One region of the Streptomyces sp. NPDC048338 genome, then DNA from elsewhere that is predicted to be linked to it. Evidence: riboswitches for the same ligand, from Rfam matches in the RefSeq annotation. Region 1 holds a riboswitch; the other holds the start of a gene.

The links. A riboswitch is a leader RNA that binds a small molecule or an ion and turns the genes downstream of it on or off. The one in region 1 is predicted to bind ZMP and ZTP.
Region 2: another riboswitch for ZMP and ZTP. It lies ahead of glyA (serine hydroxymethyltransferase); the one in region 1 lies ahead of ACGFZF_RS36080 (bifunctional 5,10-methylenetetrahydrofolate dehydrogenase/5,10-methenyltetrahydrofolate cyclohydrolase).

Annotation. Positions count from the first base shown of each region.
Region 1 covers NZ_JBICYQ010000022.1:9,466-25,101, forward strand. The annotation lists gene ACGFZF_RS36070 (aldehyde dehydrogenase family protein) at 7-1,530, opposite strand; gene ACGFZF_RS36075 (GAF domain-containing protein) at 1,576-2,907, opposite strand; ZMP/ZTP riboswitch at 3,085-3,189, shown strand; gene ACGFZF_RS36080 (bifunctional 5,10-methylenetetrahydrofolate dehydrogenase/5,10-methenyltetrahydrofolate cyclohydrolase) at 3,218-4,072, shown strand; gene ACGFZF_RS36085 (hypothetical protein) at 4,246-4,992, shown strand; gene ACGFZF_RS36090 (SWF or SNF family helicase) at 5,046-6,359, opposite strand; gene ACGFZF_RS36095 (DEAD/DEAH box helicase) at 6,356-9,364, opposite strand; gene ACGFZF_RS36100 (fatty acid desaturase family protein) at 9,658-10,746, shown strand; gene ACGFZF_RS36105 (hypothetical protein) at 10,786-10,968, shown strand; gene ACGFZF_RS36110 (MOSC domain-containing protein) at 11,032-11,574, shown strand; gene ACGFZF_RS36115 (tannase/feruloyl esterase family alpha/beta hydrolase) at 11,584-12,957, opposite strand; gene ACGFZF_RS36120 (hypothetical protein) at 13,095-13,994, opposite strand; gene ACGFZF_RS36125 (hypothetical protein) at 14,214-14,528, opposite strand; gene ACGFZF_RS36130 (class I SAM-dependent methyltransferase) at 14,688-15,287, opposite strand; gene ACGFZF_RS36135 (MHYT domain-containing protein) at 15,438-15,636, shown strand, end outside.
Region 2 covers NZ_JBICYQ010000013.1:210,951-226,586, forward strand. The annotation lists gene ACGFZF_RS28565 (FAD-binding protein) at 1-540, shown strand, start outside; gene ACGFZF_RS28570 (decaprenylphospho-beta-D-erythro-pentofuranosid-2-ulose 2-reductase) at 563-1,318, shown strand; gene ACGFZF_RS28575 (2'-5' RNA ligase family protein) at 1,352-1,942, opposite strand; gene trpS (tryptophan--tRNA ligase) at 2,059-3,072, opposite strand; gene glyA (serine hydroxymethyltransferase) at 3,321-4,607, opposite strand; ZMP/ZTP riboswitch at 4,755-4,843, opposite strand; gene rocD (ornithine--oxo-acid transaminase) at 5,117-6,322, shown strand; gene ACGFZF_RS28595 (glutathionylspermidine synthase family protein) at 6,378-7,562, opposite strand; gene ACGFZF_RS28600 (hypothetical protein) at 7,570-7,857, opposite strand; gene ACGFZF_RS28605 (hypothetical protein) at 8,105-8,968, shown strand; gene ACGFZF_RS28610 (PLP-dependent aminotransferase family protein) at 9,070-10,479, opposite strand; gene ACGFZF_RS28615 (carboxymuconolactone decarboxylase family protein) at 10,526-11,074, shown strand; gene ACGFZF_RS28620 (isocitrate lyase/phosphoenolpyruvate mutase family protein) at 11,071-11,799, shown strand; gene ACGFZF_RS28625 (serine/arginine repetitive matrix protein 2) at 11,899-12,819, opposite strand; gene ACGFZF_RS28630 (hypothetical protein) at 12,821-13,204, opposite strand; gene ACGFZF_RS28635 (hypothetical protein) at 13,197-14,927, opposite strand; gene ACGFZF_RS28640 (malate dehydrogenase) at 15,135-15,636, opposite strand, start outside.

The DNA of each region.
Region 1 (15,636 bases):
GTGTCCCTAGAAGAACCCGAGCTTCTTCGGCGAGTAGCTGACCAGCAGGTTCTTCGTCTGCTGGTAGTGGTCGAGCATCATCTTGTGCGTCTCGCGGCCGATGCCCGACTGCTTGTAGCCGCCGAACGCCGCGTGCGCCGGATAGGCGTGGTAGCAGTTCGTCCAGACGCGGCCCGCCTGGATCGCGCGCCCCGCGCGGTACGCGGTGTTGGCGTCGCGCGTCCACACGCCCGCACCGAGGCCGTAGAGCGTGTCGTTCGCCGTGGCGATCGCGTCGTCGAAGTCGGTGAAGGAGGTGACCGCGACGACCGGGCCGAAGATCTCCTCCTGGAAGACCCGCATGCGGTTGTCGCCCTCGAAGATCGTCGGCTGCACGTAGTAGCCGCCCGCCAGTTCGCCGTCGTACTCGACGCGGCTGCCGCCGGTGAGGATCTTGGCGCCCTCCTGCTGGCCGATGTCCAGGTACGAGAGGATCTTCTGGAGCTGGTCGTTGGAGGCCTGGGCGCCGATCATCGTGTCGGTGTCCAGGGGGTGGCCCGGCACGATCTTCTCCGTGCGGACGACCGCCGCCTCCAGGAACTCGCCGTAGTGGCCGCGCTGGACCAGGGCCCGGGACGGGCAGGTGCACACCTCGCCCTGGTTGAGGGCGAACATGGTGAAGCCTTCGAGGGCCTTGTCGCGGAAGTCGTCGTCCGCCGCCCACACGTCGTCGAAGAAGATGTTCGGCGACTTGCCGCCCAGCTCCAGCGTCACCGGTTTGATGTTCTCCGAGGCGTACTGCATGATCAGCCGCCCGGTCGTGGTCTCCCCGGTGAAGGCGATCTTCGCGACGCGCGGCGAGGACGCCAGCGGCTTGCCCGCCTCCGCACCGAAGCCGTTGACGATGTTGACCACGCCCGGCGGCAGCAGGTCCGCGATCAGGCTCATCCAGAAGTGGACGGACACCGGGGTCTGTTCGGCCGGCTTCAGGACCACCGCGTTGCCGGCCGCGAGCGCCGGGGCCAGCTTCCAGACCGCCATCAGGATCGGGAAGTTCCACGGGATGATCTGCGCGACCACGCCGAGCGGCTCGTGGAAGTGGTACGCGACGGTGTCGTCGTCGATCTCGCTGAGCGCGCCCTCCTGGCCGCGCAGCGCCCCCGCGAAGTAGCGGAAGTGGTCGACGGCCAGCGGGATGTCCGCCGCCAGCGTCTCGCGCACCGGCTTGCCGTTCTCCCAGCTCTCGGCGACCGCCAGTTCCTCCAGGTGCGACTCCATCCGGTCGGCGATCCGCAGCAGGACGTTGGACCGCTCGGTCGGGGACGTGCGACCCCATGCCGGGGCCGCCGCGTGGGCCGCGTCCAGGGCCCGCTCGACGTCCTCGGCGGTGCCGCGGGCGACCTCGGTGAAGGGACGGCCGTCGACCGGGCTCGGGTTCTCGAAGTACCGGCCGAGGGCCGGGGCGACGAACTCACCGCCGATCCAGTGGTCGTAGCGGGACTGGTACGACATGATCGCGCCCTCGGTACCGGGTGCGGCGTAACGGGTCATGGACAGGGCCTCCCTCGGACCGCGCCGGCCGTCCCTGGCCGGCGCTCACCGCCGAGTCTGGGGACCCCGACGTTGCAACCGCGTTGCGCCCTCGACGGGCCCGCCCGCGAGGCCGGCCGGGCCGGCCAGGCCGTCCGCGCCCCGAGAGAGTTCCTCGTCCAGCGCGGTCAGCCGGGCCAGCACGGGCGGCCGCTGCGCCGCCGGAACCGCCGCCGACAGGGCCCGCCACATCTCCACGTCGTCCTCGCCCCAGGCGCTGTACGTCCAGTCGGCGAGCAGCGCCGGGTCGCCCCGGTCCCGCAGCGCCGCCCGCAGCCGGTCCGTCAGCCGCTCCCGGAGCCGTACGACCCCGGGCGCGCGGGAGCCGGGCAGCAGGGGCCCCGCGTACTCGCCGAGCGCCGCCGCGAGTGCGCCCGAACGCAGCCGCCGGTCCACCGTCGCGAAGTCCGCGTCCACCGCCGCCGCCAGCCGGTACGGGCGGGAACGCAGCAGCTCCGGGCCGAGCAGTCCGCGCAGCCGCGACAGTTCGGCGCGCAGCGTGACCGGGGTGATCGACTCGTCCTCGTACAGCCGCACCAGGAGTTCGTCCCCGCTCACTCCCTCCGGGTGGTGGGCGAGCACCACCAGGATCTCGCTGTGGCGGCGGCTCAGCCGCAGCCTGCGGCCCGCCGCCGTCAGCACCGCCTCGTCCCGGCCGAGCGCGGCGAGCCGGATCCGGTCCGCCGCGGGAGCGGGTCCCGCCAGCGCCAGCTGGGACTCCGCGGCCCGCGCCACCGCCTGCACGAACGCCAGGCTGTGCGGATGGCCCAGCCGGTCCCCGCCGGTGATGTCCACCGCGCCCAGCAGGCGCCCGGTGTGCGGATCGTGCACGGGAGCGGCGGCGCAGGTCCAGGCCTGCACCGGCCGCTGGAAGTGCTCGGCGGTGAACACCTGCACCGGACGGTCCACGGCGATCGCGGTCCCCGGTGCGTTCGTCCCGGCCGCCGACTCCGACCAGCGGGCGCCCGCGACGAAGTTCATGGCCCGGGCCCGGCGCAGCGTCCCCGGGTGCCCCTCCACCCACAGCATCCGGCCCGACGCGTCGCAGACCGCCAGCAGGTGCTCCCCGTCCGTCGCGTACGCCCCCATCAGCTCCCGGATCACCGGCATCGCGGCGGCCAGCGGATGGCCGTCCCGGTGTCCGGCGAGTTCCTCGTCGTCCAGCTCGACGCCGGCGAGTCCGTCCGGACTGACCCGGGCCCGCGCCGAGCGGCGCCAGGACTCGGCGACCAGCGGCCGCACCGGCGGGAGCTCCATCCGGCCGCGCGTCGTGAACGCCTCGTGCGCCCTGCGCACCGCTCCGGCGTCCGGTTCCGCCGCCACCCACGCATCGCTCAACTCGGCCTCCCCGGTGAGGTCGTCGGTCCCGTGCCGTCATCGTGGTCCGTGCCCGGGCCGCCCACAAGCGTCCGGACGCCCCGGCATATGCGCCCTGACCGGACCGCACCCCCCCGGTGCCCCGCACCGTCTGCCTCCCCGTCCCGGGACCCCGGCCCATGGCCTCACGTACAGTGGTGCGCGGGCCGTGACTGGCGCTTGAGGTGGATCACCACCGGGGAGCGGCCCCGTGGACACCGCGCACCCGCGTGGACCGCGCTGCCGTGCGCCTGGGCGAACACCGGTCATCGACGACGCCCAGGAGTGGCCCATGTCCACCAGCACCGCCTCCCTCATGGACGGCACCACGCTCGCCCGCCGCACGGTCGAGGAGACCGCGGCACGTGCCGCCGAGGTCACCCGCCGCACCGGGGTCACGCCCTGCCTCGCCACCGTGCTCGTCGGCGCCGATCCGGCCTCCGTCACCTACGTGAAGATGAAGCAGAACCGCTGCGCGAAGGCCGGAATCCGCTCCCGCCACGTCGAGTTGCCCGCCGAGACGACGACCGGGGAACTCGTCGCCGCGATCACCGCGCTCTCCACGGACCCCGAGGTCCACGGCATCCTGCTGCAGCATCCGGTCGGGCCGCACATCGACGAGCGCGCCGCCTTCGAGGCCATCGCCCCGGAGAAGGACGTGGACGGTGTGACCATGGCGTCGTTCGCCGCGATGGGCTTCGGTCTGCCCGGCTTCGTCTCCTGCACGCCCGGCGGCATCATGCGCCTCCTCGACGCGTACGAGGTGTCCCTCAGCGGCAAGCGGGCGGTCGTCGTCGGCCGTTCGGCGATCCTCGGCAAGCCGGCGGGCCTCCTGCTGCTCGGCCGGGACGCCACCGTCACGTACTGCCACTCCCGCACCACCGACCTCTCCTCGGTCGTCCGCGAGGCCGACGTCCTCGTGGCGGCGGTCGGCAAGCCGAACTTCATCAGGGGCGAGGACATCAAGCCGGGCGCGGTCGTCGTCGACGCCGGCTACAACCCCGGCAACGTCGGGGACGTCGACTTCGCGTCGGCCGCCGGGAGGGCCTCCCTCATCACCCCGGTACCGGGCGGCGTGGGCCCGATGACGATCGCCGTACTGCTGGCCCAGACCGTCGAGGCGGCCGAGCGGCAGCTGGGCCTGTAGGTCCCGCCCCCGACCGATCGCAGGTCCCCGGGACCGCCGGGCTTGATCGACGGGACGCCCTCCCGCACACTTGCCGCCACGGCGAACAGCCCGTACGGAATCGTGGATTGTCACGATTCCGTACGGGACGTGCTTCAACTCGCCTTCAAAGAGCGTGAGATGACGAAAAGGAGGTGACGCTGGTCACCATGGCCCCGCTCTCCGCCGACCGGTCGTCACCTCTCCGGTACCTCCTCGTCCCGCTCCTGGTCCTGTCGGCCGTCGCCCTCGTGGCGGCGGCCCTGGTCGCGAGCCGTGACGGAGGCCGGGACGCGCGGCCGGGGGACGCCACCCGGCTCGGCGCGCCCGGCGAGGAACGGACCACCCAGGCCGCCGGACGCCGGCCCGCACCGCAGGGCGGGATCGCGACCACCCGGAGCCCTTCCCGCGTCCCCGCCACCACACCCGCACCGGCCCGAACCCGGCCGCGCGGCACCGCGCCCACCCCGCGGCCCTCCCGCAGCCCGTCGCCGGCGCCGTCGCCCGTGCCGTTCGACCGGCTCCGGGCGGGGGAGTGCTTCGACATCGACCGGTCCGCGCCCGGCACCGTCACCCGGCGCTCCTGCGTCCGGCCCCACGACGCCCAGGTCGTGGCCGTACTCCGGCTGACCGGCGACCACGACTCCGACGAGGCGGTGCGCGACGCGGCCGCGTCGCTCTGCCGCGACCTCCTGCGCCGCAAGGCCGCCGACCAGCCGCGCGGCACCCGCTGGACCACCTTCGTCCAGTACCCGTTCCGCACCAGCTACCTGCTCGGCACCGACACCGTGACCTGCAGCCTCGCGGTGAACGCCGGTACCGGGTCCGGGACCGGCGACGACGCCGACACCGGGGACGACGCCACGGCGGCCCTACGCAAGCTCACGGCACCGCTCCTGTGACGTCCCGCCCCTGACCCCTCCCCGCTCCTCACCCGCCGCCGGCGCCGCCGGTCTCAGTCGTCACCCGCCGCGAGCACCGCGGCCAGCGCCGCCGCCGGGTCGGAGTCCGACGGACCCGCCGGAACCCACCGGTCCCGTTCCTTGCGGCACGCCCACCAGCGGCCGTCCGCGGCGAGCCGCAGCTGGGCCTCCGCGCCGACCACCGTCCAGCGGCCGGTCCCTGCCGGGCGCAGTACCGGCCTCGGCCCGGCACCCTCCCACGCCTGCGCGAGCTGCGCCTTCGCCCGGCCGAGCAGCTCCGGTTCCGGATCCCACTCCTCCTCCAGAGCGGCCAGGGCGGGAGCGCCGCCCACTCGCCACGCTCGCGCGGCCGGCTCAAGATCGGTCCGCCGGCGCCCGGACCCGGCGGCCAGCCGGGCCGTGATCGACGACGTCGGCGTCCCGGTCGCGACCAGCCGTACCGCGTCCTGGCCGATCGTCAGATCCGCCTCCACGGGCTGCCGTTCGTGCCCCGGCGCCAGCGCCGCCGCCAGCATCCGGTGGGCCCGGGAGGCCGCGTCGGCCGCCAGGAACTCCAGCGCCGCCGCGTCGACACCCGGTTCCGGGTCCGTCTCGGTGTCGAGCGACGGCGGCTCGCCCGGGACCGACGGCAGCGTGGGCGGCGCCGGCAACGGCGGCAGGATGTCCCGCGCGGCGAACGCCTCCCGCGCGGACACCCCCGCGGAAGGGGCGTCCGGCCCCTCCGTCGCGGACCCCGTCCCCGTCGCACGCGACGCGCTGCGCTCCTGGAGCTCGTCCAGCACCGCCCGCTCGCCCCGCCCCCGCATCAGCAGCAGGACGAACGGGTCCTCGTCCAGCAGCCGCGCCACCTGGTAGCACAGCGCGGCCGTGTGCGGGCAGTGGTCCCATGCCTCGCAGCCGCATTCCGGGTCCAGGTCGCCGATGCCCGGGAGGAGTTCGAGCCCGGCCGCCGCAGCGTCCTCGACCAGGTGCGGAGGCATGTCACGGTCGAGCAGCGCCGCGATGTGCCCCGCGCTGTCCACCGCCAGGTCCAGCAACCGGTCCCACTCCTCCTCCGACAGTTCCTGCAGCAGCACGTCACTGCGGTACCCGGTGCCGTCCCGGTCCTTGACCACCGCGGTGATCCGGCCCGGGCGGACGGACACGGCGCCCACCGCGCCCTCGCGCGCGTGGCGGCGCCCCTGCTTCAGCTGCTGGTTGTCGAGCGCGGTGTCCTCCAGCGCCTTCAGCCACGCCCGGCCCCACCACGTCCGGGCGAACGCGGAACCGCGCGCCGGCGGCAGCGCCGCGAAGGTCCGCTCCTCGTCGTGCCGGCCCGCCGTGCCCCCGGTCTCGTACCCGCTCATCGTCCGTCCCCTCGCAGCCCCACCAGATCGGCCAGTTCGGCATCCGTCAGCTCGGTCAGTGCCGCCTCGCCCGCGCCGAGCACGGCGTCGGCCAACTCCCTTTTGCGGACCAGCATGTCGGCGATGCGGTCCTCGATGGTGCCCTCGGCGATCAGCCGGTGGACCTGGACCGGCTGGGTCTGCCCGATGCGGTAGGCCCGGTCGGTCGCCTGCGCCTCCACCGCCGGGTTCCACCAGCGGTCGTAGTGCACGACGTGACCGGCCCGGGTGAGGTTGAGGCCGGTGCCCGCGGCCTTCAGCGACAGCAGGAACACGGGCACCTCGCCGTCCTGGAAGCGGGCCACCATCGCCTCCCGCTCGGCGACCGGCGTCCCGCCGTGCAGGAACTGCGTCCGCACGCCCCGGGTCGCCAGGTGCCGTTCGAGCAGCCGCGCCATCTGCACGTACTGGGTGAAGACCAGCACGCTCGCGTCCTCGGCGAGGATCGTGTCCAGCAGCTCGTCCAGCAGCTCCAGCTTCCCCGAGCGGCCCTCGATCAGGGGACGCTCCTCCTTCAGGTACTGGGCCGGGTGGTTGCAGATCTGCTTGAGGCCGGTCAGCAGTTTCACGACCAGTCCGCGCCGTTCCATGCCGTCGGCCTCGGCGATCGCCGCGAGGGTCTCGCGCACCACCGCCTCGTACAGGCCGGCCTGTTCCTTCGTCAGGGAGACGGCGCGGTCGGTCTCGGTCTTCGGCGGCAGCTCGGGGGCGATGCCGGGGTCCGACTTCCTCCGGCGCAGCAGGAACGGGCGGACCAGTGACGAGAGCCGTTCCGCGGCGGCCGGGTCCCGGCCGCCCTCGACGGCGGAGGCGTACCGGGACCGGAAGGTGCCGAGCCTGCCGAGGAGGCCGGGGGTCGTCCAGTCGAGGATCGCCCACAGCTCGGAGAGGTTGTTCTCCACGGGCGTTCCGGACAGTGCGACGCGCGCCTTGGTGCCGATCGTGCGGAGCTGCTTCGCGGTGGCGGAGTACGGGTTCTTGACGTGCTGGGCCTCGTCCGCGACGACCAGGCCCCAGGCCGGGGCGGCGAGTCGCGCCGTGTCCAGCCGCATGGTGCCGTAGGTGGTGAGGACGAACTCGCCGTCCGCGAGCCCCTCCAGACCGCGGGCCGCGCCGTGGAAGCGGCGTACGGGGGTGCCCGGCGCGAACCGCTCGATCTCGCGCTGCCAGTTGCCCATGAGCGAGGTCGGGCAGACGACGAGCGTGGGTCCGGCGGCGGACGGGTCGGTCTGCCGGTGCAGGTGGAGGGCGATGAGGGTGATCGTCTTGCCCAGTCCCATGTCGTCGGCGAGGCAGCCGCCGAGACCCAGGGAGGTCATCCGGTGGAGCCAGTTCAGGCCGCGCAGCTGGTAGTCGCGGAGCGTCGCGGCGAGCGCCGCGGGCTGGGCGACCTCCTGCCGGCCGCCCTCCGGATCGGCCAGCCGGGCGCGCAGCTGTTCCAGCGCGCCGGTCGCCCGGACCTCGACGCGGCGGCCGGCGACCTCGGTGGTGCCGGTCAGGACGGCGCCGAGCGCGTCGACCGGGGTGACCTTGTGGTCCTGCGCGGCGCGCGCACGCCGGAGTTCGGCGGGGTCGATCAGGACCCACCGGTCCCGCAGCCTGACCAGGGGGCGGGCGGACTCGGCCAAAAGGTCCAGCTCCGCGCGGGACAGCTCCCGGTCGCCCAGCGCGAAGCGCCAGTTGAAGGCCAGGAGGGCGTCGGCGGACAGGAACGACGGGAGCCCGGAGAGTCCGGCCCCCGGCTCGCCGTCGTTCGTGCCCGCGGCGTCCTGGCCGGCCTCGCGGGCCGGTTCGTCCGGAGGCCCGATCACCGCGGTCGTCGTGAGCCGGTGGGCGAGTTCGCGCGGCCAGTGGATCCGTACGCCGGTGGCGGCGAGGGCCCGGGCGGCCGGACCGAGGAGTTCCGTGACCTCCTCGTCGGCCAGTTCCACGGCGTCCGGGACCGCCGCCGAGAGCAGCGGGGCCAACGGAGGCCAGGCGCGGGCGGCGCGGCGCAGGGCGAGGAGGGCGTCCAGCCGGGCGCGCGGGCCGAACGCGGCGCCGGACGGGCCCGATCCGGCCCAGATCTCGGCCGCGTCGGCGGCGAGCGCGGGGTCGGCGACGCTGTGGATCTGCAGCACAGCCCGGAAGGCCGGCGCCTCCGGCCCCTCGGACGGCGCCCCGTCGGACGCGTCGGAGCCCTCCACGAGCGCGCCGAGCCCGGGCAGCTCGATGCGCAGGGAGAGGCGTACGCCCGCGTCGTGGCCGGCGGCCACGTCGGCCGCCCACGGCCGCTGACCGGGCAGCGTCTGCGGCTCGGGCGCGGCGAAGGCGGGGCCGCCGGCGGCGAGCGGTGCGGCCGGCGTACGGGGCAGCGTGTCGGCGACGGCGTCGACGAACGCACGCAGCAGGCCCTCCGGCTCGGGCAGCCGCAGGGCGTCCGGGCCGTCCGGCGGCATCGTCGTGCGCACCGGCCCGGGCAGCGGTGCCGCGTGGGCGGACGGCGGCATCGAGGCGGCCAGCGTGCGCAGGGCCGAGACCTCCTCGGGGCCGAGGGGGCCGGCCCGCCAGGCGTCGTGGTCGGTCGGGGTGAGACCGGGCAGGACGAGCCCCCGGGCGACGAACCCGAGGGCGAGCAGGGCGGCGGCGCCCCAGAAGGCGGTGGACGGCGAGGCGTGGTCGTGCAGCCGGGCCCGGGTCAGCAGCGGCAGGGCCTCCCGAACGGGGAGGAGCAGCGCCGGCACCGTGCGGGTGTCGAGATCCTCGGTCACCACGGTCACCGTGGTCAGCCCGTCCTCGGCCACCCGACGGTCCGCGTCCTTCCGGTCCTCCTGCGCTCCTTGCGTCCCGCGCGCCTCCCGACCGGCCCGCGCGTTCTCGTCCCCCTCCGACGACCAGAAGGCGATCCGGCCTTCGCGCGGGGGGTCGGCGGGCAGGAAGACGGCGGAACGGCGGGCGAGTTCATCAGGGCTCTGCGACAGCGTCAACGCATTCCTCAAATTTGACTACTGGGGTCGAGCGGCCGAGGGTACCCGAACCGCCGGGCGGACCGGGAACGGAAACACCGTGATCCGGCTCACACCGCCCCGTTTCGGGAGCGCCCCGGCCGATCCCCGCGGCCGCCGCCCCCGACGGTGGGGCCAGCCCCACCCCCCGCACCCGGGCATCCCCCCGGGATTCCGGGGGATGCCGCCATGGCCGCGGGCGATCACCGATCCGTACGTTCGACCCAGGCCGCGCAGCCAGCGCCCAGGCCCCGCCACGGACACCGGAGACCTCCATGCCCCAGGCCACCGCCACGCTCACGGCCCCCGAGAAGGCCCCCGCCGCAGCCGCCCGGCGCGGCGCCGGGGGCAGCGAGTTCGGCCCCCTGCTGCGCACGGTCAAGGAGCAGGGGCTGCTCGACCGCCGGGCAGGCTGGTACGCCCGCGGAATCACCGTCAACCTCCTCGCCCTCACCGCGGTGGCCGTCGGACTGGTCCTCCTCGGCCCGACCTGGTGGGCCCTGCCGCTGGCCGTCCCGCTCGCCCTCTTCTCCGCCCGGGCCGCCTTCGTCGGACACGACGCCGGCCACTCCCAGATCAGCGCGCACCGCAAGCGCAACCGGGCCCTCCAGCTCGTCCACGCCAACCTCCTGCTCGGCATGAGCCAGGAGTGGTGGAACGACAAGCACAACCGCCACCACGCCCACCCCAACCACCTGGAGAAGGATCCGGACGTCGCCGCCGACATCCTCGTCTTCGCCCAGCACCAGACGGCGGGCCGCACGGGCCTGCGCGGCTGGCTCACCCGCCACCAGGCGTGGCTGTTCTTCCCGCTGACCACCCTGGAGGGCATCGCCCTCAAGGTCTACGGCTTCCAGGCACTGTTCTCCGCGGACGGCCCCTACCGCACCCGCCGCGACCGGCTCGTCGAAGGCGCCCTCCTCTGCGCCCACGTCGCCGGCTACGCCACGCTGCTCCTGACCAGCCTCACCCTCGGACAGGCCCTGGTCTTCGCCCTGATCCACCAGATGCTCCTCGGCCTCCACCTCGGCATGGCCTTCGCCCCGAACCACAAGGGCATGGAGATGCCGGACGCCCACCCCGACGGCGACAGCTGGGGCCATCTGCGCCGGCAGGTGCTCACCTCGCGCAACATCCGCGGCGGCGCCCTCACCGACTGGTTCCTCGGCGGACTGAACTACCAGATCGAGCACCACCTCTTCCCGAGCATGCCCCGGCCGCATCTCCGCCTCGCCCAGCCCGCCGTGCGTGCCCATTGCCGCACACTGGGTATCCCCTACACGGAGACCGGTTTCGTCGAGTCCTACCGGCAGGCGCTCGGTCATCTCCACGAGGTCGGCGAGCCGCTTCGCACGGCAGCCTGAACGCTGTCGGCGGCGGCCTGAGAAGGAGGCGTCGGAACCATGACGACACGCACGAAGATCGTGATCGGGGGAGTGGCCGTCGGCCTGCTCCTCATCCCCCTCATCGGATTCTGGATGTCGCTGCTCGTGATCCTCGGCGTCCCCGCCGTGGCCTACCTGGCCCTCGACCCCGGCCAGCGGCGCCGGCTGCGCCGGATCTCCCGCAAGGAACTCCGTCGCTGATGCCGAAGGCCCTCCCGTAGAGTCGCAAGTGATCATCTGTTCGGGAGAGGGGAGCTCCGCGTCATGAGCGGCACGGTCACGACGGTCAGCAGCAACGGCGAGTACGCGTTCACCAAGCCGAACCGGGACAGCATCACGCTGCTGGCCGGGCTCGGCGTGGAAGGGGACGTCCACGCGGGGGTGACGGTCAAGCACCGCTCGCGGGTCGCGAAGGACCCGACCGTGCCGAACCTGCGCCAGGTGCACCTCATCCACGCCGAACTCCTCGACGAGGTCGCCGGCGCCGGCTTCGAGGTGGCGCCCGGCGCGCTCGGCGAGAACGTCACGACGCGGGGGATCGACCTGCTCGGCCTGCCCACCGGGACCCGCCTGCGGCTCGGCGCCGAGGCCGTGGTCGAGGTCACCGGGCTCCGCAACCCGTGCGCGCAGATCGACACCTACCGCCACGGACTCCTCAAGCAGGTCCTCGGCCGCGACGAGGACGGCCGGATCGTCCGCAAGGCCGGCATCATGAGCGTCGTGCTGACCGGCGGGGAGGTGCGGCCCGGCGACCCGATCACGATCGAGCTCCCGGCCGAGCCGCACCGTCCCCTGGAGATGGTCTGAACCCGCTCCCTACTCCTCCAGCGCGCAGGAGTTGACCGGGTCACCGCCCGCGGGCCGCGCGATCGTGCGGTCGGCGGGCGGTGCCGTGCCCGCCTCCACCCACCGGGTCAGCGCCGCGAACGCCGAGCGGTAGCAGGGCAGGATCGGCCGCAGCCGGTCCGGGTACGTGTCGTACAGGGCGTCGGTGTGGGTGCCGCCCTGCACCGTGTAGTACCGGTGGAGGCGGTCCCGGCCGCGCGCGCCGACCATCTCCTCGTACACGTCCGAGTCGGTCGCGATCGGCAGCAGCGTGTCCAGGTCGCCGTGCAGGGTGATGAGCGGCTTGCCGATCCGTCCGGTGAGCGCGACCTTCGCCACGGCCCGCCGGACCGCGCGGGGACGCGTGGCGTAGTCGTAGGCGGCGTCCGACGCGCAGGGCGCCAGGATCTGCTCGACGGTGGTCCCGGCGGTGGTGCCCGGGCAGCCCGGGTCGTACGACGGGTCGAACTCCGCCCGGAAGATCTTCTGGGTCAGCCCCCAGTACGCCTTCTCGTGGTACGGCCACAGGAACGCCGAGCCCGGCGCGAAACCGGCCGCGACCAGATCGTCGTCGGTCGCCCGCCCGAAGGAACGCGCCACGGTCACCGGCAGGCTCGTCAGCAGGTTCGGGCCCCGGGTCGTCCACAGGACGCCCTCCCAGTCCACGCCCCCGTCGTACAGCTCGGGACGGTTCTCCAGCTGCCAGCGGGTCAGGTAGCCGGCGTTGGAGATGCCGGTCATGTAGGTGCGGCGCGGGGCGTGGCCGTAGCGCTGCCCGACGGCCTGCTTGGCGGCCCTGGTCAGCTCGGTCACCCGGTGGTTCCACTCGGCCACCGCGTCACCCGGCTCCCTGCCGTCGGTGAAGAAGTCCGGTCCGGTGTTGCCCTTGTCGGTGGCGGCGTAGGCGAAGCCCTGGGCGAGGACGTGGTCCGAGATCAGGGTGTCGGTGGAGTACTGGCGCCGGGTGCCGGGCGCCCCCGTGACGACCAGGCCGCCGTTCCAGCGCTCGGGGAGCCGGATGACGAACTGGGAGTCGTGGGCCCAGCCGTGGGTGGCGTTGAGACGGGAGTCGTCGGGGAAGTAGCCGTCGATCTGGATGCCGGGGACCCCGGACGGGTTCCTCGTGCCCTTCGCCGAGAGACCTGCCTGGTCGGCCATGTCGGTGTAGGCGGTGCCGGCCAGCCCGGCGGTGGTCAGATCGCCGAGGCAGGCGGTCCGCTGGCGCTCCGCGCCGGGGACGCGCAGCCGCTCCTGACGGGCACAGGACGGGCCGCCGTCCTCGGCCCCGGCCGGGGCGGCGGGGCCGAGGACGGTCAGACCCGTCAGGAGCGCGGCGAGCAGGGGAACGCCTCGGATGGGGCGCATGGACGGCCTCCGGTGGGACGGGGGGACGGGAATGCGTCACCCGTGGGGCGCGCCGCCACATCGTGCGGGGCGCTCCTGCCGCGCGGCCATGGTCCGGGGCCACACCTCGGGCCGACGGCCCATGTGGTGCCCTCCGGTCAGGAGGGGCGGACGGCCATCGCCTCCAGCGCTTCCAGGAGGGCGGGCAGCTTCGGCCCCCGCGCCACCGGGAGGACCTCGCGCGGTTCGTCGTCCAGGAGGACGAAGGCCATGTCGTCGGTCCGGGCGACCAGCGACCAGCCGGGGCCGTCGGCCCGCAGCATCCGCGCGTCACCGGTGGCGAAGCTCGACCGCACCCGTCCGACCGGCGGCGCCTCCTCCAGATACCCGCGCAGCTCGGCGAGGGCCCGGCGGACGCCGTCGTACGGGTCGGCGGGAGCCGCGCCTGCGCCCTCGGGGTCCGGGTTCCCGGTGTCCGCCGCGGCGGCCGGGGCCGGGCCGGCGTCCTCGCGGACCGCCGTCGCCGGGACGGTGTCGGCCGCTTCGCCGGCCTCGTCGGGGGCGTCGTCGGGGCCGTCCATCCGGGCCCGCCACGCGGCCCACTGGAGCGCCACCTCGTCGGCGCCGAGCCGGCGCTGGGCCGGGCCCCAGGCGTCCTCGGACGGCGGGGCGAGCGCCGTCCGCGCGCCCTGCTCCGGCTCCGGATCGTGCGGGGCCGGAAGGTCGGGGGCCGCCGAGGCGACCGCGAGCGGCCAGCCCGGCAGGGCGGCCACGACGGAGCGCTCGTCCGGGGAGAGGTCGTAGGCCATGCCGCAGTCCCAGGAAGCGATCGCCACCGCGACCAGCGAGACGTCGTCGACGATCACCGTCCACCGGGCGCCCTCGCCGTCCTGGCCGAGCACGAGTCCGTACCCCTCGGCGTACGGCTCCAGCTCCAGCGCCGCGCACGCCGCCGGATAGTCGTCGCCGAGCACGCTCGGGAACCGCGCAGGCGTCAGCAGCACCGCCGTCAACACGTACAGCGCGTCGTCGTCGGCGGTAGGTTCCGTCCCACCCACGGCAGCCTCCCCTTCTGGTCGTCGGCGCACCTTAACCAGTGGGTAACCCGTGCGTCGAGAGTTCCCGGGCGGGAGACGGCGAAAGTGACGCGCCCGATTCCGGCAGGCCGGGCCCGCCGGAACCGCGGGCGGCGGATCCGGTGCACCCACGGATCCGATGTTTTCCGGCATCACTCCGATCTTTTCCGGCATCAGGCCCGAAGGCGCGATGCCGCAGGCTCAGGCCGCCGGGGTCTCGGGCAGGCCGAGCAGGGAGCGGGCCACGGCCTCCGGCGACTGGTCGCGCTCGCGGGCGAGCGCGATCACTGCCCGGCAGGCGAGCTCGTTGATGCCGAAGCTGAGCGCGTCGGGGGAGACCCAGCCCGCCGCCTCGTCCGCCCGTTCCTCGTCGTCCTCGGCGCCGGCCGCCACGTACACCGCCGCCGCTTCGAAGAGGTTGTGGGTCCGGCGCGGCCGGCGCGTGCCCGGTCCCGAGGGCGAGGCCGGGCGGGTGGAGGGGAGAAGCCTGCGGAATCGATCACGTACGCGCGTCACGGCCTGCCGCCTTCCCCGGGCACGGCTGCCCGGCACCTCCACGGTAGACACGGAACGGGCGTGGCAGAAGGGCGCGTGCCGGGCGGCCGTGACCGGCCCGCCCGAGGGCCGTGCCCGGCGTGCGGCGGGGTGGCCTCCGCGGTCCGCTCGCCGCGGCGTTCAGCCCTCGCGGACGGCGATCACGAGGTAACGGTCTTCGCGGTCCACGTAACTGACCATCCGCCAGCCGGAACCGGCCAGCACCGGGCGGAGGTTGGGCTCGGCCCGCAGGTCGTCCTCGGTGACCCGGCGGCCGTGCCGGGCCGCCAGCGCGGCCCGGCCGATGGGGTGGAAGAGCGCGAGCCGGCCGCCGGGGCGCACCACGCGGGCCAGTTCGGCCAGGTCCGCGGCGGGGTCGGCCAGATGGGAGACGAGCCCTGCGCCGAACACCGCGTCGAGCGCGCCGTCGCGCAGCGGCAGCCGGGAGACGTCGGCGAGCAGCAGCGTGCCGGCCCCGTCCCGCCCGGCCGCGGTCGCCGCGTCGAGCATCTCGGGGGTGAGGTCGGCTCCCAGGACCGTTCCGCCGTGCCCCACGGCCTCGCGCAGGGGCGGCAAGGCGCGGCCGGTGCCGCAGCCTGCGTCCAGCACGGCGTCGCCGGGGCGCAGACCGAGGTCGTGCACGGCGGCGGCGTACGCGGGCCCGTCGTCGGGGAACCGCGCGTCCCAGCCGGCGGCGCGGACGCCGAAGAACTCCTGCACACGCGTCGGGTCGTCGTTCATGTGTCCATATTCCTCAACCCTCAGGGTGAACGCTCTGCGCGCACGTTCGAGCGCTGCACGATCGTTCAGGAACATCTCTGCGTCATATTCCATCAGGTTTCGAAATGCGCCCTCAGTGCGCCCCCTTCACAGGACTAGCGTCCCTGAGCCATGGGACACCTGGACCACGCCACCTTCGGGTGGCTGACACCCGCGCTGTCGTACGTGATGGCCTGCGTCGGCGCCGCGCTCGGACTGCGCTGCACCGTCCGAGCCCTCGAGACGACCGGCCGATCACGGCGCAACTGGCTGCTCACCGCGGCGTCCGCCCTCGGCACCGGCATCTGGACGATGCACTTCGTCGCCATGC
Region 2 (15,636 bases), on a different contig from region 1:
CTCGGGCGCACCACCGTGGGCCTCTTCAACGACTTCTGGTACCGCCGGGCCCCGAGCCGGCGCACCGGCGAGCTCCAGCGGATCCCCGCCTTCTTCCACCCGCTGGACGGCGTCCCGCACTGGAACCGCGTCTACGGCCGGGGCGGCTTCGTCCAGTACCAGTTCGTGGTCGGCCACGGCCACGAGGAGACCCTGCGCCGGATCGTGCGGCGGATCGCGCGCCGCGGCTGCCCCTCGTTCCTCGCCGTCCTCAAGCGCTTCGGCGAGGGCGACCCCGGCTGGCTGTCCTTCCCCATGCCCGGCTGGACGCTCGCGCTCGACATCCCGGCCGGCATCTCGGGGCTCGGCGCGTTCCTCGACGAACTGGACGAGGAGGTGGCGCAGGCCGGCGGCCGGGTCTACCTCGCGAAGGACTCCCGGCTGCGGCCGGACGTGCTGCAGGCGATGTACCCGCGGCTCGCCGACTTCCGGGCGCTGCGGGCCGCCCTCGACCCGCGTTCCGTCTTCACCTCGGACCTCGCGCGCCGTCTGGCGCTGTGATCCCGCACCAAGGAGACCCTCCATGAAGGACGCCTTCGGCATCCCGCAGTCCCTGCTCCTCCTCGGCGGCACCTCCGAGATCGGTCTCGCCACCGCCCGCCGGCTGATCACCCGCCGGGTCCGTACGGTCTGGCTGGCCGGACGCCCCTCCCCCGCGCTCACGGCCGCGGCCGACTCGCTGCGCCGGCTCGGCGCGGACGTGCACACCGTGCCCTTCGACGCGCTGGACACCGCCTCGCACGCCGAGCGGCTCGGGAAGATCTTCGCGGAGGGCGACATCGACCTGGTGCTGCTCGCCTTCGGGATCCTGGGCGACCAGGCCCACGACGAGGCCGATCCGACGGCCGCCGTCCGGGTCGCCCAGACGAACTACACGGGCGCGGTCTCCGCCGGCCTGGTCTGCGCGCAGGCCCTGCAGGCCCAGGGTCACGGCTCGCTCGTGGTGCTCTCGTCGGTGGCCGGCGAACGGGCCCGGCGCGCGAACTTCATCTACGGCTCGTCCAAGGCCGGGCTCGACGCCTTCGCGCAGGGACTCGGGGACGCGATGCACGGGACCGGGGTGCACGTGATGGTCGTACGGCCCGGCTTCGTCCGGTCGAGGATGACCGAGGGACTCGACGAGGCGCCGCTCGCGACCACCCCGGAGGCGGTCGCGACGGCGATCGAGCTCGGCCTGCGGCGCAGGACGGAGACCGTGTGGGTGCCGGGCACGCTGCGGGTGGTGATGTCCGCGCTGCGGCACGTGCCGAGGGCGGTGTTCCGGCGGCTGCCGGTGTGACCCGCGGCCGGGCCCGGCCGCGGGCAGCGGCGGTCAGCCCGCCGCGGGGGTCGGGGTGTCGACCGGGGAGCCCTGGACCGGGACGCCGGCGACCGGGCGGCCCCGGCCGAACTCGTACGCGTGCAGCTTGCGCCAGACCGCGTCCGCGCCCTGCTCGTAGAGCGCGAAGGAGCGGCAGGTCCAGGCGGCCTCGTAACCGGACAGCTCCTGGAACGCCCGGTCCATCGCCTCCTCGGAGATGCCGTGGGCGACGGTCACGTGCGGGTGGTACGGGAACTGGAGCTCGCGCACCAGCGGCCCGGCCTCGTCCCGGATCCGCTGCTGCAGCGCGTTGCAGCCGGAGACGCCCTGCGTGAGCTTGACGAAGACCACCGGGGACAGCGGGCGGAACGTTCCGGTGCCGCGCAGCCGCATGGCGAAGGGGGTGCAGTCGGCGGCGACGGCGGCGAGGTGCGCCTCGATCAGCGGGAGGCGCTCCGCGTCCACCGCGGTCGGCGGGACCAGGGTCACGTGCGTGGGGATGCCGTGCGCGGCCGGATCCCCGAAGCCGGCGCGCCGCTCCTGGAGCAGGCTGCCGTAGGGCTCCGGGACCGCGATCGAAACGCCGAGCGTTACGGTCCCCACGTCGTTCTCCTCCGTCGTCGAGCTGCGGGTGTCGGATGGTGGTGCAGCCGCCAGTGTGCGGCCTGCACCACCCCTGTGGCCAGGGTCCTTGGACTCGGCCTTCGACCGGTCCTCGGTCAGTGCTTCGCGGGCAGGAACCCCACCCGCTCGTACGTCTGCGCCAGGGTCTCCGCGGCGACCGCGCGGGCCTTCTCGGCTCCCTTGGCCAGGAGAGAGTCCAGCGTCTCCGGGTCGTCCAGGTATTCCTGCGTCCGGGTCCGGAACGGCGTGACGAAGTCCACCATGACCTCGGCCAGGTCCGTCTTCAGCGCGCCGTACATCTTGCCCTCGTACGACTGTTCCAGCGCGGCGACGGACGTCCCCGTGAGGGTGGACAGGATGGTGAGCAGGTTGGAGACGCCCGGCTTGTTCTCGAGGTCGAAGCGGATGACCGTGTCGGTGTCGGTGACCGCGCTCTTGACCTTCTTGGCCGTGGTCTTCGGGTCGTCGAGCAGGTTGATCAGACCCCTGGGCGTCGACGCCGACTTGCTCATCTTGATCGTCGGGTCCTGCAGGTCGTAGATCTTCGCCGTCTCCTTGAGGATGTACGGCGACGGGATCGTGAACGTCTCGCCGAAGCGGCCGTTGAACCGCTCCGCGAGGTCGCGGGTCAGCTCGATGTGCTGCCGCTGGTCCTCGCCGACCGGCACCTCGTTGGCCTGGTACAGCAGGATGTCGGCGACCTGCAGGATCGGGTACGTGAAGAGGCCGACGGTGGCCCGGTCGGCACCCTGCTTGGCCGACTTGTCCTTGAACTGCGTCATGCGGGACGCCTCACCGAAGCCGGTGAGACAGTTCATGACCCAGCCGAGCTGCGCGTGCTCGGGGACGTGGCTCTGGACGAACAGCGTGCAGCGCTCGGGGTCGAGCCCGGCGGCGAGCAGCTGGGCGGCGGCGAGCCGGGTGTTCGCCCGCAGCTCGGCGGGGTCCTGCGGAACCGTGATCGCGTGCAGGTCGACGACCATGTAGAAGGCGTCGTGGGTCTCCTGCAGGGCGACCCACTGGCGGACGGCGCCGAGGTAGTTGCCGAGGTGGAACGAGCCTGCGGTGGGCTGGATTCCGGAGAGCACACGGGGACTGTCAGAGGCCATGCTCAACATTCTCTCAGGTGTGGGACCCGATCCCGGACTGCCGGTGCACCGGAGGGGCGAGGACCCCGGAGACGTGGTGCGGCCGGCGTTCTCCGGGGTCCGCGGCCCGCCCTGCCGGTCCCGTCCGGGGCCGGCCTCCCTGCCGTGACGGCCGGGAGGCGCGGCCGATGAGACGAGGAACACAGTGCGCCCCGCCGGGACCCGGCCGGGACCCGGCCGGGGTGCGCCGGGGTGCGCCGGGGTGCGCCCTAGACCGGCAGGCCCGGCGCGGGGAAGGCCGCCATCAGTTCGGCGACCTCGGCCCGGACCGCGAGGAGGGTGTCCTCGTCCCCGGCGCCCGCCGCCTTCACGGCCCGGTCGATCCAGTCGGCGACCTGGGCCATGTGCGCGGTGCCCAGGCCGCGCGAGGTGAGCGACGGCGTACCGATCCGGATGCCGGAGGGGTCGAAGGGCTTCCGGGTGTCGTAGGGGACGGTGTTGTGGTTGACGACGATCCCGGCCCGGTCCAGGGCCTTGGCGGCGATCTTGCCCGGGACGTCCTTCGGCGTGAGGTCGATGAGGATCAGGTGGTTGTCGGTGCCGCCGGAGACCAGGTCGAAGCCGCGGGCGAGGAGCGCCTCGGCCAGGGCCCGGGCGTTGGCGACGACCGCGTGGGCGTAGTCGCGGAAGGAGGGCCGGCCCGCCTCGCGCAGGGCGACGGCGATCGCGGCGGTGGTCTGGTTGTGCGGGCCGCCCTGGAGACCGGGGAAGACGGCCTTGTCGAGGACCTTGGCGTGCTCGTCGCGGGACATCAGCATGGCTCCGCGCGGGCCGCGCAGGGTCTTGTGGGTGGTCGTGGAGATCACGTCCACGTGCGGCACCGGGGAGGGGTGGGCGCCGCCGGCGACCAGGCCGGCGATGTGGGCGATGTCGGCGACGAGGACGGCCCCGGCCTCCCTGGCGATCTCGCCGAAGGCGGCGAAGTCGATCGTGCGGGGCAGCGCCGTACCCCCGCAGAAGATCACCTTCGGGCGTTCCTTCAGGGCGAGTTCGCGGACCTGGTCGAGGTCGACGAGCCCGGTGTCCGGACGGACGCCGTACTGCACGCCGCGGAACCACCGGCCGGTCGCCGAGACGCCCCAGCCGTGCGTGAGGTGGCCGCCCATCGGCAGGGCCATGCCCATCACGGTGTCTCCGGGCTCGGCGAAGGCCAGATGGACGGCGAGGTTGGCCGGGGAGCCCGAGTAGGGCTGGACGTTGGCGTGCTCCACGCCGAAGACGGCCTTGGCGCGCTCGACGGCGAGGGTCTCGACGAGGTCGATGTTCTGCTGGCCCTCGTAGTAGCGGCGGCCGGGGTAGCCCTCGCTGTACTTGTTCTGCAGGACGGTGCCCGAGGCTTCGAGCACCGCCGTCGAGACGTAGTTCTCACTGGGGATCAGACGCAGGGTCTCGGCCTGCAGCCGCTCCTCGGCGCCGACGAGCGCGGCGAGTTCGGGGTCGGCGGCGGCCAGGGCCGGGTGGCGGACGGGAAGCTGCTCGGCGTTCGGGTTCGTCACGGCGGTTCCTCCGGGCGTTCGGCGGGTCCCGGGCGCGGCCCCCGACGGGGCGCACGACACGGGACGGATCGGGTCCCGTGCTGCGGACGAGGGCTCACCGCGCCGAAGGCGGGAGGCGGGCGGCATCCACACGGGGACTTGTCGGTCCCGTGATGCCCAGGCGGGCGGCATCGCGTGTTCTGCCGCGCGCGGCTCCCCCGGGGTCGCTTCCCCGTACGCCAGTCGCCGCGCGTGTTCTCAGACTAGGTCCTGTCCGGGCGATCTTCGAGGACCGGCCCGCGGCGTCGGATGTGGTGTATCGCACGGCGGAGCATCGCCCTCGTACCGGGCGTACCCGGGCGACTCCGACAACGCCGCGAGACGCCGCAGCCGTCGTCGCGGGCCCGAGAAGATCGCCCGGACAGGACCTGGCTGGCGCGTCGTCATCGAGGTTTCCTCGTCCGGCATCCGAGCGACGATAAGAAAGGGGCGCCACACCCGCCCCAGGCCGCAGGACGAACGGAGACCCCGTGTCGAGGACGCAAGACGCGATCGCTTCCGCGGAGGCGCACAGCGCTCACAACTACCACCCCCTGCCCATCGTCGTCGCCTCGGCGGACGGCGCCTGGATGACGGATGTCGAGGGCCGCCGCTACCTCGACATGCTCGCCGGGTACTCGGCCCTCAACTTCGGGCACGGCAACCGGCGGCTGATCGACGCCGCGCGGGCGCAACTGGAGCGGGTGACGCTCACGTCGCGGGCGTTCCACCACGACCGCTTCGCGGAGTTCTGCGCGCGCCTCGCGGAGCTGTGCGGCAAGGAGGCCGTGCTGCCGATGAACACGGGCGCGGAGGCGGTCGAGACCGCGGTGAAGACCGCCCGGAAGTGGGGGTACGAGGTCAAGGGCGTGCCGGACGGGCACGCGAAGATCGTGGTGGCGGCGAACAACTTCCACGGCCGTACGACGACGATCGTCAGCTTCTCCACGGACCACGAGGCACGGGACCACTTCGGCCCGTACACCCCGGGGTTCGAGATCGTCCCGTACGGCGACGCGACCGCGCTGGAGGCGGCGGTCACGGAGAACACGGTGGCGGTGCTCCTGGAGCCGATCCAGGGCGAGGCCGGGGTGCTGGTGCCGCCCGCCGGGTATCTGCGCGAGGTGCGGGAGCTGACCCGCGCGCGGAACGTGCTGTTCATGGCGGACGAGATCCAGTCGGGCCTCGGCCGGACCGGGAGGACCTTCGCGTGCGAGCACGAGGGCGTGGTGCCGGACGTGTACATCCTGGGCAAGGCGCTGGGAGGTGGTGTCGTCCCCGTCTCGGCGGTGGTGGCGGACCGCGACGTGCTCGGGGTGTTCCGGCCCGGTGAGCACGGTTCGACCTTCGGCGGGAACCCGCTCGCGTGCGCGGTGGCCCTGGAGGTGATCGCGATGCTGCGGTCCGGCGAGTACCAGCAGCGCGCGACCGAGCTGGGCGAGCACCTGCACGCCGAGCTGGGGCTGCTGGTGGGCGGCGGCGCCGTGGAGGCGGTCCGCGGGCGCGGGCTGTGGGCGGGCGTGGACATCGCGCCGTCCCGGGGCACGGGCCGGGAGATCTCGGAGAAGCTGATGGAGCGCGGTGTCCTGGTGAAGGACACGCACGGGTCGACGATCCGGATCGCTCCCCCGCTGGTGATCAGCAAGGAGGACCTGGACTGGGGCCTGGAGCAGCTGCGGGCGGTGCTCTCGGCCTGACCCCGTACGGCGTCGGCGCCGGCCCGCCACGGGGCCGGCGCCGTCACCGGAGCCCTCAGAGGATGACGTGGGGCAGGAAGCGGGCGTACTCGTCGGTGATCAGGCCGGCCGACTCGCGGATGCCGAGCCCCGCCGCCTCGTCCTCGACGACCCACGCGCCGAGCACCACCCGGTTGCCGTCGAAGTCGGGCAGCGGGGCCAGCTCCTGGTAGCAGCACGGCTCCTCACGCACCGGGGCGGGGGCGCCCGGCTCGTGGACGGTGACACCGGCGCCCTCGCGGCCGAGCAGCGGCTTGGCCACGTAGCCGGCCCCCGAGGCCAGCTCGCGCGGGCCGTCGAGGTAGGCGGGCAGCAGGTTCGGGTGACCCGGGTAGAGCTCCCACAGGACGGCGAGCAGCGCCTTGTTGGACAGCAGCATCTTCCAGGCGGGTTCGATCCAGCAGGTCGTGCCGGTGCCACCGCCGTTGTCGAGCGTGTCCAGCACGTGCGGGCCGAAGCGGTCGGTGGTCAGCCACTCCCACGGGTAGAGCTTGAAGCAGCTCCGGATGAAGCGCAGCCGGTCGTCCACGAACCGGCCCGACAGCCGGTCCCAGCCGATCCGTTCGACGGACAGCGCCTCGGTGTCGAGCCCGGCCTGCTCGGCGGTCTCGCGCAGGTACGCGACCGTCATCAGGTCCTCGCCGAGCTCGTCCCCGTCCGAGTGGACGAAGTGGACCGGGCTGCCCGGCGGCAGCAGCCGCGCCTGCCGGCGCCAGGCCTCGACCAGCCGCTCGTGGAGCGAGTTCCACTGGTCGGCGCCGGGGAAGCGGTCCTCCATCCAGAACCACTGCGGACTCGCGGCCTCGACGAGGGAGGTGGGCGTGTCGGCGTTGTACTCCAGCATCTTCGCCGGTCCCGTGCCGTCGTAGCGAAGGTCGAAGCGGCCGTAGAGGGTGGGGAGTTCGTCCCGGCGCCGCCAGGACTCGGCGACGAGGGAGGCGAGCCGGGGGTCGGTGAGGCCGAGATCGGCGAAACGATCCTTCGCCACGATGTGGGCGGCGGCCTCCAGACACATGGCGTGCAGCTCCTCGACCACCTCCTCCAGGGCCTCGACCTCGGGCAGCGTGAAGGAGTAGTACGCGCTCTCGTCCCAGTACGGGCGCAGCGAACCGTCGGGGTGGCGGGTCAGGGGGTAGACGAGCCCCTGCTCCTCGACGGTCCGCTGCCAGTCGGGCCGGGGGTCGATGGTGTGCCGTCGCATGGCGTGATCAGCCGCCGCCCGAGCCCGAGCAGCCGAAGCCGCCGGTGTCCACGGCGGACTTGTCGAAACTGCCGCCGCTGAGCCGGCCGTCGCGCACCGTGCCGCCGTAGTAGTACGAGCCGCGGGCGGTGGTGCTGCTGCCGCCCGAGCCGCTGTCGCACTCGTAGCTCGGCAGCTTCTCGCGGGTCAGCGGGTCCACGCACCGCTTGTCCGGCTCGGAGCCGCACGCCGTGATCGTCGCCGCGAGCACGCCCATCCCGCCGAGTATCACCGTGCTCGACCTCAGTCTGCGCATCTGCGCCGCCCTCCCCGATCTCTCTGGCCTGGTGCGACCGCACAGTGTAGGCCGCGCCTTTTCGGCCGTCGCACGAGGTCCTGTCCCGGGAGCTCCGGGGATCGGGCCACGGCGCCGGACGCGGTGCGCCGCCACGAGCTTCCGGAGGCACCCCGAGGGGTGTCCCGTCGATCGGGCCGGGTCGGCGAACGCGGGGAGCCCGGCATGATCGGCAAGACACCCCTAGAGTCGTTTCGTGCTCTTCGGGATGCTTTGCGCGCTCGGTTCGGCCCTCTGCTACGGCACGGCCTCGGTCCTGCAGGCGCTCGCCGCGCGGGCGACGGAGCCCGGCTCGGGCAGCGGGGTCGATGTCGCCCTGCTGTGGCGGGCGGTGCGGCAGTGGCGCTACGTGGCGGGGCTCACCCTGGACGGCCTCGGCTTCGTCCTGCAGGTGGTCGCGCTGCGCACGCTGCCGATCTACACGGTGGGCGCGGCGCTCGCGTCGAGTCTGGCGGTCACCGCGGTGGTCGCCTCACGGCTCCTCAAGGTCCGGCTGAGCCGGGTGGAGTGGACGGCGGTGGCGGTGGTCTGCGGGGGACTGGCGACGCTGGCACTCGCCTCGGGCCGGGAGGGCGACGAGGGCGGCCCGCCGGCGCTCGGCTGGGCGATGCTCGGCACCGCGTGCGCGGTGCTCGCGCTGGGTGCGGCCGTCGGCCGGCTGCCCGACCGGCCGCGGGCCCTGGCGCTGGGTCTGGGCTCGGGGTTCGGCTTCGGCGTGGTGGAGGTGTCGGTCCGGCTGGTCGACGGCGTGGACTTCGCGGACCCCGCCCTCTACGCGCTGCTCGTCGGGGGCGGGGCGGGCTTCCTGCTGCTGACCTCGGCGCTGCAACGCGGCTCGGTCACGACCGCGACCGCGGGCATGGTCGTCGGGGAGACCGTCGGTCCCGCCCTGGTGGGGGTGGTCTGGCTGGGCGACCGCACCCGCGAGGGGCTGGGCTGGCTCGCGGTGCTCGGCTTCACGGTGGCCGTCGCCGGTGCGCTGGCGCTGGCCCGGTTCGGCGAGGCACCCGCTCCCGCGGAGGCCGGGGCGGAGGCGGCGAGGCCGGCGCCGCCACCGGGTCCCGCGGCCTGACCTCCGTCCGGCCGTGGCGGCACGCCGGGGCGCGGCCCCCGGGCCCCGACCCGAACGACGCCCCGGCCCCCGGCAAGAGCGGCAAGCTCGGCAAGACGCCCCTAGGGCAGCACCCGGCACAGGGCCTGCAGCGCTCCGTTCCATCCGCTGTCCGGCGGAGTCGCGTAGCCGACGACCAGACCGTCGAGCGCCGGGGGCACCTCGGGGTGGCGGAAGCGGTTCAGGCCGAGCAGGGCGAGTCCCTGCCAGGCCGCCGAGCGCAGCACCTCGGGTTCCGTGCCCGGCGGGAGCTCCAGCACCGCGTGGAGGCCGGCCGCGATCCCGCTCACCCGGGTCTGCGGCGAGTGCGCGGCGACGGCCTCCACCAACTGGTCGCGCCGCCTCCGGTAGCGCAGCCGCATGGCCCGGACGTGGCGGTCGTACGCCCCCGAGGCCAGGAACTCCGCGAAGGTCAGCTGGTCGAGCGCGCTGGACACCCAGTCCACTGTTCCCTTGGCCGCCGTCACCTCGTCCACCAGGTCCTCCGGCAGCACCATCCACGCCAGCCGCAGCCCGGGCGCCAGCGACTTGCTCGACGTGCCCAGGTACACCACCCGTTCGGGGTCGAGTCCCTGGAGCGCGCCCACGGGCTGGCGGTCGTAGCGGAACTCGCCGTCGTAGTCGTCCTCCAGGACCAGACCGCCCGACGCCCGCGCCCAGTCGACGACGGCAGCACGCCGGTCGGGCGGCAGCGCGCCGCCGAGCGGGAACTGGTGGGCGGCGGTCAGCAGCACGGCGCCCACACCGCCCCGCATGTCCTCCAGGGCCTCGGTCCGGGTGCCCCGGGCGTCCAGCGGCAGCGCCGGCAGCCGCAGTCCCGCGCGCGTCAGCAGGTCCCAGTGGACGTCGAGCCCGTACGACTCGACCGCCACCTCCCGCGCCCGGCGTGCCCGCAGCACCTGTCCCATCAGCATCAGCCCGTGCACGAACCCGGAACAGATCACGATCCGCTCCGGACGCGCGTACACGCCCCGTGCCCGGGCCAGGTACTCCGCGAGCGCTGTGCGCAGCTCGATCCGGCCGCGCGGGTCGCCGTAGCCGAAGGCCTCGTGCGGCGCGGCCGTCAGCGCCCGCCGCGACGCCTTGAGCCACTCGGCGCGCGGGAAGGACGCGAGGTCGGGCACGCCCGCCTTCAGGCTGTACGTCGGCCGGCCGGACACCGGACGGGCAGGGGCGGCGCCCCTCGCCGCGTGCCCGCGGCGAGGGGCGGCCCGGCGGGCGACCCGGGTGCCCGACCCCTGGCGCGCCGTCAGCCAGCCCTCGGCGACCAGTTCGGCGTAGGCGTCGGCGACGGTGTTGCGGGCCACCCCCAGGTCCGCGGCGAGCGAGCGCGAGGACGGCAGCCGGGTGCCCGCCTCCAGGCGCCCGCTGCGCACCGCCTCGCGCAGGGCGTCCATCAGGCCCGTACGCAGCTTCGCGCCACGCAGTTCGAGGTGCAGGTCGGCGCCGAAAGTGGCCCAGTCGTTCGCCATGGGAATGGACCATACTCCCCGGCCACCCGGACCGTACGGTGAAACCATGACGACGACGAACGCCCTGGCCGCCACGGCCGCGGCCCCCCATCCGACCGGCGACGACGCGACGACCGGGTACGCGCACGAGCACGCACCCCGGCTCCCCTTCGCGGAGCGGCTCCCCGAGTTCTACCGGGCCATGCTCCGGCTGGAGACGGCCGCCGCCCAGGGCGTCGACCCGACCCTCTACCACCTGATCAAGATCCGCGCCTCGCAGGTCAACCACTGCGCCTTCTGCATCGACATGCACACCAAGGACGCGCTCGCGGAGGGCGAGTCGGTCGAGCGGATCGTCCAGCTCTCCGCCTGGGAGGAGTCCCGGCACTTCTACACCGAGCGGGAGCTCGCCGCCCTCGCGCTGACCGAGGCGGTCACCGTCCTCACCGACGGCTTCGTCCCCGACGCGGTGTACGCCCGGGCCGCCGCCGTCTTCGACGAGACCGAACTGGCCCGCGTCATCGCCGCGATCACCGTCATCAACGCCTGGAACCGGATCGCCGTCTCCACCCGTATGACGCCCGGTCACTACACCCCGGGGATGTACAAGAAGTGACCGCCCGGGCGCTCCGCGCGCTGCACCGCGACCGGGCCGCGGACGATCCGCTGGTGGTGCCCGGCCCCTGGGACGCGGCCTCGGCGCGGGTGTTCGAGGAGGCGGGCTTCGCCACGCTCGCGACGCCGAGCGCGGGAATCGCCGCCGCTCTCGGGTACGCGGACGGGCAGACCCCGCCGGAGGAGATGTTCGCCGCCGTGGCCAGGATCGCGCGGGCCGTGTCCGTACCGGTCACCGCGGACCTGGAGGACGGCTACGGCCTGTCGCCGCGTGAACTGGTGGCACGGGTCCTGGAGGCCGGCGCGGTGGGCGTCAACCTGGAGGACTCCGACCGGTCCGGCGGGCTCGGGGACCCGCGGGCGCACGCCGACCGGCTCGCGCAGGTGCGGGAGGCCGCGGGCGGGGAGCTCTTCGTCAACGCGCGCACGGACACCTACCTCGCCGCGTCCGCGCCCGGGGATCCGGCCGCCGACGCGATCGAGCGCGGCCGGCTCTACGTGGCGGCCGGGGCGGAATGCGTCTATCCGATCGCCGCACCCGCGTCGGACCTGCCCCGGCTGAGCGCCGGGATCGGCGCACCGCTCAACTTCCTGTCCCGGCCGGGCGGTCCGTCCGCCGCCGAGGCCGGACGGCTCGGCGCGACCCGGATCACCTTCGGCCACGGACTCCTGCTGCGCACCCTGCACGGCGTCGCCGACCTGGCCCGGGAGCTGAGGACGGCCTGAGGACGGCCCGCCGGCAGCCCGGGGCCGGGGTCCCGGGCGTCCGGGGGCTCTCGCGTCCGGGGCCGGCCGCCCCGGACGCGCGGAGGGGCCCCGCCGGAGTCAGGGCGGCCCGGGCCGGAAGAAGTCCAGCGCGATGCGCAGGGTCTCCTTCTGCTGGGGCCAGTCGGCCACCGGGCCGGCGACCAGGATCGCGTACTGGCGGCCGTCCGTGGCCGTGAAGGCCCGGTCGACGACCTGCCGGCGTCCGCCCTCCCGGTCGTAGGCGTACACCAGCTCCGCGGCGTCGGCCGGAGCGCCGGCCTCGCCGGAGACCCGGCCGAGGCTGATCTCGCGATAGCCCGGGTTCTTCCCGGCCAGGTCCCGGGACGCCTGCTGCAGTGCCGTGTACGGCGTGACGTCGGCCCCTTCGAGCAGGAAGATCTGCACCAGGCCCGTGTCGTCGGGCGAGTGGTAGAAGATCCCGCCGGCGCCCTCGTCGGTACGGGTCCAGTTCACCGGGACGGCGAGGGTGAAGCCCCGCGCGTCCTCGACCGCGTGGTAGCCCGGCGGAGGCAGGTCGTCCATCGGGGCGCCGCCCGCCGAGGGTGAGCCCGACGACGGGCCGGGGTCCGTCGGGGATCCGGGCTCCGTCGGGGCGCCGGAGGCCGACGCCGGGTCCGTCGCGGTCACCGTGGCGCCCGGGGCACCGCCCTGGGCCCCGCGCCCCTCGTCGTCGCCGCCCCAGGCAAGCCAGCCGCCGACGGAGCCGGCCGCCAGTACGGCCACGACGACGCCCGCCACCAGCGCGTTGCGCGAGCGGGGGGCGGCGGGCCCGGGTTCGTACGGAGGCGGTCCGGGGGCGTACCCCGGGGGAGGCGGGACGAGCGGGCCGCCGTTCGGCAGGCCGGTTCCGCCGCCGGGCCCCGGCGCGGCGGGGCCGGGCACACCGGTTCCGCCGCCGAGGCCCGCCGTGCCGCCCGGACCCGTCTCCCAGCTCTGCGTCTCGTCGTTCCAGCGGGCTCTGTCCCCGATACCGGCCACCTCACCCTCCGAGGAGCGCGGCGACGGCCTGGCCGACGGCGACGCCCGAGGCCAGGATCCCGGTCACGGCGCCCGCGTCGCCGAGGGCCTGGCGCAGTCGCGCCAGACGCCCCCGGCCCGCCTCGCCGGTGCCCTCGATCTCGTCCTCGGCTTCGGCCAGTTCGGCGTCGAGCGCGGCCGTCTGCTCCGAGGCGACCACGTTCCCCAGGTCCGCGCGGAGCCGGCGGACGGCCTGGAGCAGTTCCTCCTGCGCGGGGTCGCGCACCGGCTCGCCGCCCGCACCGCCCTCGTGCTGCGTCACGGTGTTGTTGTCGCCGATGGCGAACGCGCCGTGCACGCTGCCGATGTGGATGCCGCCGGCACGGTCGTCGTTCGGGTCAGCCACGGTCGCCTCCGGCCTTGGACGTGAAGGTCTTCTGGGTGATGGTGTTGTGGTTGCCGACGCCGACGGCGCCCTTGGCGGTCTCGATGAAGACGCCGCCCTCGGCCACGTTGACGATCTTCTGCTCGAACTCGCCGGTCTCGTAGCCGGCTTCGCGCAGCGCGACGGTCACGCCGCCCGCCACCCGGTCCTGGATGCTCTTCAGGTAGCGGCTGACGTCCATCTCCTGGAAGAGCGAGGCCTCGTCGTCCGAGCCGAGTTCGCGCACGGAGCGCAGCGGCCCCTCCGGCAGCGCGCCGGCGTGTCCGCCGGTGGCCAGTCGCCACAGGTGGCCGGCGGCCCGCCAGAGCGTGGCCAGGGCGTGTCCCGCGGAGCCCGGCACGTGGGCCAGTGCCCAGACGGCTTTGCCGAAGTGGTGGTTGTGGCGGTAGCGGTGGGCGATCCGGTCGGCATGCCGGAAGAGCGGCTTCACCGGTCGCAGGACGTGCGGGGCGACCTCCAGCATCAGCATGCCGCCCTGCGTGTGCACCCGGACGAAGACGGTGGTGACGATCTCCTCGCCCCAGCCTCCGACCCGGATGCGCAGGAAGTGCCGGCGGGCCTCGCCGCCCTCCTCGATGGCGCCCGAGCGGTGCTGCTCGAACTCCTCGGCGGTGTAGGGCGCGTGGGTTCGGCTCGGCAGTCCGTCGACCGGCAGGAAGACGGTCTCGTCGAGTTCCAGATCGCGCAGCCGGTCGCGTACCGCCGCCTGGAGCTGCGGAGATCCGTGGGCGGAGGGGACCCGCAGCGCCTCGACGAGCGGGACGATGTGCCGCATGATCGCGCTGTTGTCCAGCGGCTCGGGGGTGCGGTCCTTGCGCGGGCGCAGTTCGACCGAGAGCGACCACGGCTCGTACGGACTGCCGGCACCGCAGAAGGGGTTGTCGGAGCGGTACAGGACGAGCCGGGAGTGCTGCTCGGTCCTGATCCGTTCGCGCAGCCGGCGGAAGCGGACGCCTTCGGCCCGCTCGGCCGGGTCGGACGAGGTGTCGGCGAAGCGTCCCTTGGACAGCTCGCCGGTGAGCGCGCGGGCGAACTGGCCGCGCTGCACCGCCACCGCCCAGGCGAGGAGGAACGGGATCGCGATCGTGATCCAGACCTCCAGCGCGCCGATGCCCCAGATCTCGGACGACACCAGGTCGAGCGCGAAGCCCAGCAGATCGCCCACGTCGCCGAGTTCTCCGAGGAGATCCCACCGGGTCTCCTCGTCGCCGAAGGCGAGGACGAGCAGGACGACGGCGGACTGGAGGAGGCTGAGGCGGCCGTACCAGCGGAGCAGGAAGGCGGCGACGAGCCGGTGGACGGGCGGGTGGGCGGATCGTCCGCGGACCCAGCGGGCGATGCCGAGGATCAGGAAGGGCGTGATCAGCAGGGCGGCCAGGCCCTTGGTGAGCGGTACGGCGACGATCCAGAGGCCGAGGATCGCGGCGGACCAGCCGATCTCGACACGGCGGGCACGCAGGGCGTGCGCGAGGACGCGGGTGGCGTCCACACCGAGCGAGGGAGCGGCGACGCGCTCCTCGTGGACGTAGAGCTCGTCGATGACGGCGTCCCGGAAGGCGTCGTCGAGGTAGGTACCGGCACAGAGCAGTCGGGTCGCCTCACTGGCGGAGGGTAATCCGCGTGGATCGACGACCGGCGGACCGCCGGTGGGCCCCGGCTGGCGGGGCACGAACGACTGAGTCAAAACTCCCCCGAAATACTCAACTGTCCGTATTCTCGACCGACTTGCGCGTCGAGACGAAATGGACAGCATAAGGGAGCGGAGCCGGTGCCGTCGGCCCCACGAAGACGGCGCCCCCGGCCGTGCAGGCCGGGGGCGCCGTCGCGTCGGTGCGGGGGCGGGTGCCGGACGGGATGCGTCCGGTCACCGGCCCGGGGGCACGCGGTGGGCTCAGATGAGGCCCAGCTCGCGGACCGCGTCGCGCTCCTCGGCCAGCTCCTGGACCGAGGCGTCGATGCGGGTGCGGGAGAACTCGTTGACGTCCAGGCCCTGGACGATCTCGTACGCGCCGTCCTTGCAGGTGACGGGGAAGGAGGAGATCAGGCCCTCCGGGACGCCGTAGGAGCCGTCCGACGGGATGCCCATGGAGGTCCAGTCGCCCGCGGCGGTGCCGTTGACCCACGTGTGGACGTGGTCGATGGCGGCGTTGGCGGCGGAGGCGGCGGAGGACGCGCCACGGGCCTCGATGATCGCGGCGCCGCGCTTGGCGACGGTCGGGATGAAGGTGTCGGCCAGCCACGCCTCGTCGTCGACGACCTCGGCGGCGTTCTTGCCGGCGATCTCCGCGTGGAAGATGTCGGGGTACTGGGTCGCCGAGTGGTTGCCCCAGATGGTGAGGCGCTTGATGTCCTCGACGGAGGCGCCGGTCTTGGCGGCCAGCTGTGAGAGCGCG